Linked DNA regions of Azoarcus sp. KH32C. The protein of the gene in region 2 binds, or shares a complex with, the protein of the main gene of each other region. Links are inferred from orthologs where the notes say so. Each region holds a gene or a part of one and is shown on either strand. Other genes may lie near its edges.

Region 1 (3,223 bases), 1.8 Mb from region 2 along the record:
GACTTGGCCGTTGGCGATGAGCGCCGAATCCTTGCCGAAGAGCAGGTTCTGCACCGCGTTGTTGTACGCGGCCGGGCCTTCGATCGGCTGATAGCCACGCGGCGGCATAGCTTCGAGGCGGGCCTTTTCGGCAGTCTTGACCGCGCTCAGCAGCGGGATCTTGCCGTTGTCGTCGTAGTAGACGCCGACGCCGAGGTTCACTTTCTCGGCACGCGAATCGGCGTTAAAGGCCTCGTTCAGGCCGAGAATCGGGTCACGGGGCGCCATCTCGACGGCGGCGAAGATCGAAGCGGGCATATCAACAACTCCAGGGGTGGGCGGGAAGTACGTCCGCGATCCTCAGCCGGTACAGGGCGATGTGCCTTGGTGCCGTGCTTTGGGTCGCGAATTGCGAAATAATGATCAGTCGGCCCAGTGCAGCAAGCAGAGGAAGGGCCTCAAACGACCTGAAATTCTAACATGACGCATCCGAGCGACAGCACTCCGGTCATCACCTTCGAGGGGAGTCCGTTCCGACTTCATCAGCCGTTTCCGCCCGCGGGAGACCAGCCGTCCGCAATTGCTCTGCTGACGGAAGGGATCACGGATGGCCTGATGTACCAGACGCTTCTGGGCGTGACCGGCTCGGGCAAGACCTACACGATGGCCAACGTCATCGCGCGCTCCGGCCGCCCGGCGCTCGTGCTGGCGCCGAACAAGACGCTTGCGGCACAGCTCTACGCCGAGTTCCGCGAATTCTTTCCGGAAAATGCCGTCGAGTATTTCGTGTCGTACTACGATTACTACCAGCCGGAAGCCTACGTCCCGTCGCGCGACCTCTTCATCGAGAAGGATTCGAGCATCAACGAGCATATCGAACAGATGCGGCTGTCTGCGACGAAGAGCCTGATGGAGCGGCGCGACGTCGTGATCGTTGCGACTGTGTCGTGCATCTACGGTATCGGCGATCCGGTCGACTATCACGCGATGATCCTGCATCTGCGCGAAGGCGAGCGCATGGCTCATCGCGACCTCGTTCAGCGCCTGGTGGCGATGCAGTACACGCGCTCGGACATCGATTTCCGGCGCGGAACGTTCCGCGTCCGGGGCGACGTGATCGATGTGTTCCCTGCCGAAAACGCGGAACTTGCGGTTCGCATCGAGATGTTCGACGACGAGATCGAGCATTTGACGCTCTTCGATCCGCTGACCGGGCATCTGAAGCAGAAGCTCGTGCGCTTCACCGTCTATCCGTCGAGCCACTACGTGACGCCGCGCGCCACGGTGCTGCAGGCCATCGAGGCGATCAAGGAGGAGTTGCGCGAGCGCGTCGATTACTTCTACCGCTCGGGCAAGCTCGTCGAGGCACAGCGCATCGAACAGCGAACTCGCTTCGACCTCGAGATGTTGAACGAGATGGGGTTTTGCAAGGGCATCGAAAATTATTCGCGTCATCTGTCGGGCCGTGGCCCCGGGGAACCGCCGCCGACGCTCATCGACTATCTGCCGTCCGATGCGCTGTTCTTCGTCGACGAGTCCCATGTGTCGATCCCGCAGGTCGGCGGAATGTACAAGGGGGATCGATCGCGCAAGGACAACCTGGTTCAGTACGGCTTCCGCCTGCCGTCGGCGCTCGACAATCGTCCGTTACGATTCGAAGAGTTCGAGCGCCTGATGCCGCAGACGATTTTCGTCTCGGCCACCCCCGCCGATTACGAGGCGACGCACCAAGGGCAGGTGGTCGAGCAGGTGGTCCGGCCCACCGGGCTCATCGACCCCGCCATTGAGGTCCGTCCAGCAACGACGCAGGTCGACGATCTGTTGTCCGAAGCGAAGCGACGAATCGATGTCGGCGAGCGCGTCCTTGTGACGACGCTGACCAAGCGCATGGCCGAAGATCTTACGGACTATCTGGGGGAAAACGGCATCCGTGTGCGTTACCTGCATTCGGACATCGATACCGTGGAGCGCGTCGAAATCATCCGCGACCTGCGGCTTGGCGAATTCGACGTCCTCGTGGGCATCAACCTGCTGCGGGAAGGTCTGGATATTCCCGAAGTGTCCCTCGTCGCGATCCTCGATGCGGACAAGGAAGGTTTCCTCAGATCCGAACGCTCCCTGATCCAGACGATCGGCCGCGCGGCTCGCCACATTCATGGAAAGGCGATCCTCTACGCCGACGTGATCACCCGGTCGATGCGTGCGGCCATCGACGAAACCGACCGGCGGCGGGCCAAGCAGGTCGCGTTCAACGAGGCGAACGGAATCGTCCCCAAGACGGTCAGCAAGCGGATCAAGGACATCATCGACGGTGTCTATGGGAGCGACGAAGAGCGCAGTGCTTTGCATGTTGCCGACGCGCCGGCGGAGTATTTCGCATTCGACGAGAAGACGCTTGCGAAGCGTATCAAGAAACTGGAGAAGGAAATGCAGGAGCACGCCCGCAATCTCGAGTTTGAAAAGGCAGCGGCGGTACGTGATCAACTCTTTCGGCTCCGTCAGCAGGCATTCGGGGCCGACCAACATGGAAGCGGCAGCTGAGCGAGATGACGATGACGCGAATTCTGTTTGTGTGTACCGGGAATATCTGCCGCTCGCCGACGGCTGAAGCAGTCGCCCGTCATGCGATCCAGGCCGCTGGACTGTCCGATCTGATCGAAGTGGATTCGGCCGGCACGCATGACTTCCATGTCGGCGAGGCTCCCGATCCACGCACCCGAAAGGTGGCGTTGCGGCGCGGCTACGACTTGGGCGCGCTACGCGCGCGCCGGCTCGAAGCCAAGGACTTCCACGAGTTCGATCTGCTGCTGGCGATGGACGCCACTCATCTCGAATACATGCGGCGCACTTGCCCGGACGCCTGTCGCGAGAAGCTCGCTCTGTTCATGCGCTATGCCCGGAACTACAGGCTGGATGAGGTGCCAGATCCGTACTATGGGGGGGAGAAGGGATTCGAGGCCGTGCTCGACTACTGCGAGGACGCAGTGGAAGGGTTGATTCAGGAGCTGATTGCCCGGTCGGCGAGGGGGGGCATCGGGCAGGGGGCTTGAACGACGTCCGCGCAAGACCCCGCTTTCGGAGCCTTGCGCAGATTCGTCATGCTTTCCGCGTCAGTTTGACTTGCCGCGGGTTTCGACCTGCTCCAACGGCTCGCTCACGATCGCAACCGTGGGACGCGGGCGGCGGCCGAGCGGCTGCGCTTCCGGGGCTCCGCTGGAGAAAGTCTGAGCCTTCTGCCGGTCGG
Region 2 (3,265 bases):
CGAGCCCGTTCGAAGGGCTCGACGTGATGCCCTCGCACCCCGCGCTTGAAGATCTCCAGAGCAAGCTCGAATCGCGCTACAAGATCTACAAGCTGCGCGATGCGCTCGATGAACTGGCCGAGGACTACGACCTCGTTTACATCGACACCCCGCCGGCACTGAACTTCTACACCCGCTCCGCGCTGATCGCCGCGAATAGCTGCCTGATCCCCTTCGATTGCGATGAATTCTCGCGTCGTGCGCTGTATTCGCTGCTGGAAAACGTCGAGGAGATCAAGTCCGACCACAACCGCGCGCTCGCGGTCGAAGGCATCGTCGTCAACCAGTACCAGGCCCGGGCGGCACTCCCGCAGAAGGTCGTGCAGGAACTCGTCGACGAGGGCCTGCCGGTACTGACGCCCTACCTGTCGGCTTCGGTCAAGATCAAGGAATCGCACGAGCAGTCACGACCGATCATCCATCTCGACCCCAAGCACAAGCTGACGCAGGAGTTCGTCGCATTGCACGACGCCCTCGCCCGCAAGTACGGCGCCTGAAATGTCGGCGGCCAGTCGCTGCGGCCGCCGCGTAGAGCCCGGCTTACGCCGGCGTAAGCCGGGCCACTGCCAGCATCAACCACTTCATGCCGGCCGAGCCGAAGTTGATCTGAACGCGCGCATCGGAGCCGCTGCCTTCGGCGGCGACGATCACCCCTTGGCCGAACTTCGCGTGGGTGACCAACTGGCCGATGCGCAGTCCGCCCAGGTCCTGATTCCGCGCGGGCGCCGGCGCCGGTCGCGGCGAATAGCCACCGCGCGCCGGCTCCCCGCCCCCCCGCATCCCCATGCCGCGCGGACTCGGGGGCGACAGCCACTTCGTAAGCGCCTGCGGAATCTCCTCGAGAAAACGCGAACGCATGTTGTAACGCGTCTGGCCGTGCAACATCCGGCTCTGCGCGAATGACAGATACAGCCGCTGCCGCGCGCGCGTCACCGCGACGTACATCAGGCGCCGCTCCTCCTCCAGCCCCTCCGTTTCCATCGCGCTGTTTTCGTGCGGAAACAAGCCTTCCTCCAGCCCGGAAAGGAAGACGACGTCGAATTCCAGACCCTTCGACGCATGCACGGTCATCAACTGCACCGCTTCACTGCCCGGATCGGCCTGATGGTCGCCCGCCTCGAGCGACGCGTGCGCGAGAAAATCCGCCAGCAAGGCGTGCGACTGGGCCATCGCTTCCGCATCGGGACTCGCATCCGCGAGGAAATTCGCCGCCGCATTGATCAGTTCGTCGAGGTTCTCGAGCCGCTCCTGCCCCTCCTTTTCGCTGCGGTAGAAGTTGCGCAGCCCGCTCGCATCGAGCGCGTGATCGACCAGTTCGGGCAGCGGGAGATTCGCCGTATCCCGGCGCATATCCTCGACCAGACGGACGAACTGCGCGAGCACCGTGCCCGGCTTGCCGGTCAGATGCGGCACCGTCGCATACAGGCTCGTATTCCAGGTCCGCGCCGCGTCCTGCAGCGTCTCGAGCGAACGGGCACCGATGCCGCGCGTCGGGAAATTCACCACGCGGCTAAACGCCGTGTCGTCGTCGGGATTCGCAATCAGGCGCAGATAAGCGAGCGCGTGCTTGATCTCCTGGCGCTCGAAGAAGCGCAATCCGCCGTACACGCGATAAGCGATACCCGACGAAAAAAGCTGATGCTCCAGCACCCGGGATTGAGCATTGGAGCGATACAGCAAGGCGATGTCCGACCGGCTCGCGCCATCCCGCACCAGCGACTGGATTTCTTCGACGATCCAGCGCGCCTCGTCGCTGTCCGCGTAGGCTTCGAACACGCGGATCGGCTCGCCGGCGCCGCGCTCCGTCCACAAGTTCTTGCCCAGGCGGCCGGTGTTGTGCCGGATGATCGCGTTCGCCGCATCGAGAATATTGCCGTGCGAGCGATAGTTCTGCTCCAGGCGAATCACGCTGTCGACGCGGAACTCACGCTCGAAGTCGCGCATATTGCCGACTTCGGCACCGCGGAAGCGGTAGATCGACTGGTCGTCATCGCCCACGCAGAATAGGCAGGCCCCACCTTCCCGCCCCTCGTCAGCGAGCAGCTTCAGCCAGCGGTATTGCAGCCGGTTCGTGTCCTGGAACTCATCGACGAGGATGTGCCGGAATCGGCGCTGGTAGTGACGACGGATGGGCTCGTTGCGTTCGAGCAGCTCATAGCTGCGCAGCAACAACTCCGCAAAATCCACAACAGACTCGCGCTGGCACTGCGCCTCATACTCGATGTAAAGCTCCACGCGGCGGCGCGTGTAATCGTCCCAGGCCTGAACGGCATGCGGACGCAAACCGGCTTCCTTCTGGGCGTTGATGAAGTGCTGCAGCTCACGCGGCGGAAATTTCTCGTCGTCGACGTTGAGAGTCTTCAGCAGACGCTTGATCGCGGCCAGCTGATCGCCGGAATCCAAGATCTGGAACAGTTGAGGCAATCCGGCGTCGCGGTGATGTGTCCGCAACAACCGGTTGCACAGGCCATGAAAGGTACCGATCCACATTCCGCGCGCGGTATGACCGAAGTTCAGCGGCAGCATCGCCGACAGGCGCGCCAGCAACTCCTTGGCGGCCTTGTTCGTGAAGGTGACCGCCAACACCCCCTGTGGATCGACCTGCCCCGTCTGGACCAGCCAAGCGATCCGCGTCGTCAGCACGCGGGTCTTCCCCGAACCGGCGCCCGCAAGAATCAGTGCATGACGCGGGGGGAGAGTGACGGCCTGGAGTTGTTCGGCGTTCAGATTGGCAAGCAGATCGGACATGCGTTTTTTCCTCTAGAGGCCGAGATTCTAACCGGCACGGGCATCAAGACTGGCATCTCCACCACTGTTGCGGCGCTGCAACACGACCCTTGAAGTTGTCTGACCATTGGACTAATTTCCAATTGTGCAAAGCAACACAGGTTTGAGCGGGATCAAGGCAGGCCACGGTTTGAGGCTTCAAAATCCGCTCCGCTCGACATGACGCACTGCAATAACCGCGCGCACCACCGGCCCAAAAAGCGGATCCGTGCGGCGCAAGATACGGCCGAAAATGGTCGATTGGAGAAGCAAATGATGAAGACCCCAAAGCTGCTGCCCTGGTATGCCCGCAAGGCAGGCGTATCGATCGAACGTGCCACGGTCCTGTGGCACAAGGCCGTACGTGAGGCAACGGCTGAAACCGGCTGGGTTGGCACCTCCGAATACTGGGGCGAAGCGATGAACTCCTTCCTCCGCCTCCTCGAAGAAGAGCGCGACA

Evidence for each region.
Region 1: the proteins of AZKH_RS06280 (region 2) and uvrB are in contact, whole or in part, in a crystal structure (PDB 7EGT), measured with the Thermus thermophilus proteins. The link is inferred for Azoarcus sp. KH32C from one-to-one orthologs. Residues at the interface, in WP_096412145.1 of Thermus thermophilus: His654, Arg656, Phe657, Gln666, Asp668, Glu669, Lys680, Arg681, Leu682, Ser683, Lys685, Tyr686, Ala687; in WP_096411307.1 of Thermus thermophilus: Glu23, Leu25, Arg26, Asp27, Gly28, Glu29, Arg30, Phe31, Arg55, Glu326, Asp327, Phe328, Glu379, Ser382, Gln383, His398, Gly400, Arg401.

The regions. Positions count from the first base shown.
Region 1 is NC_020516.1:3,219,610-3,222,832, reverse strand. The notes cover bases 84-2,989. They hold uvrB (excinuclease ABC subunit UvrB), read left to right. Parts: upstream 84-459; coding sequence 460-2,520; downstream 2,521-2,989. Other genes in these bases: AZKH_RS14150 (low molecular weight protein-tyrosine-phosphatase), read left to right, coding at 2,532-2,989; AZKH_RS14160 (amino acid aminotransferase), read right to left, coding at 84-297. Also shown: more of AZKH_RS14160, read right to left, coding at 1-83; more of AZKH_RS14150, read left to right, coding at 2,990-3,029; AZKH_RS14145 (Rne/Rng family ribonuclease), read right to left, coding at 3,090-3,223. UniProt on the Escherichia coli protein: The UvrABC repair system catalyzes the recognition and processing of DNA lesions. A damage recognition complex composed of 2 UvrA and 2 UvrB subunits scans DNA for abnormalities.
Region 2 is NC_020516.1:1,401,928-1,405,192, reverse strand. What follows is about bases 184-3,131. They hold AZKH_RS06280 (UvrD-helicase domain-containing protein), read right to left. Parts: upstream 2,788-3,131; coding sequence 580-2,787; downstream 184-579. Other genes in these bases: AZKH_RS06275 (hypothetical protein), read left to right, coding at 3,079-3,131; AZKH_RS06285 (ParA family protein), read left to right, coding at 184-536. Also shown: more of AZKH_RS06285, read left to right, coding at 1-183; more of AZKH_RS06275, read left to right, coding at 3,132-3,265. UniProt on the Escherichia coli protein: A helicase with DNA-dependent ATPase activity. Unwinds DNA duplexes with 3'-5' polarity. Translocates on single-stranded DNA with 3'-5' polarity. Initiates unwinding more efficiently from a nicked substrate than double-stranded DNA.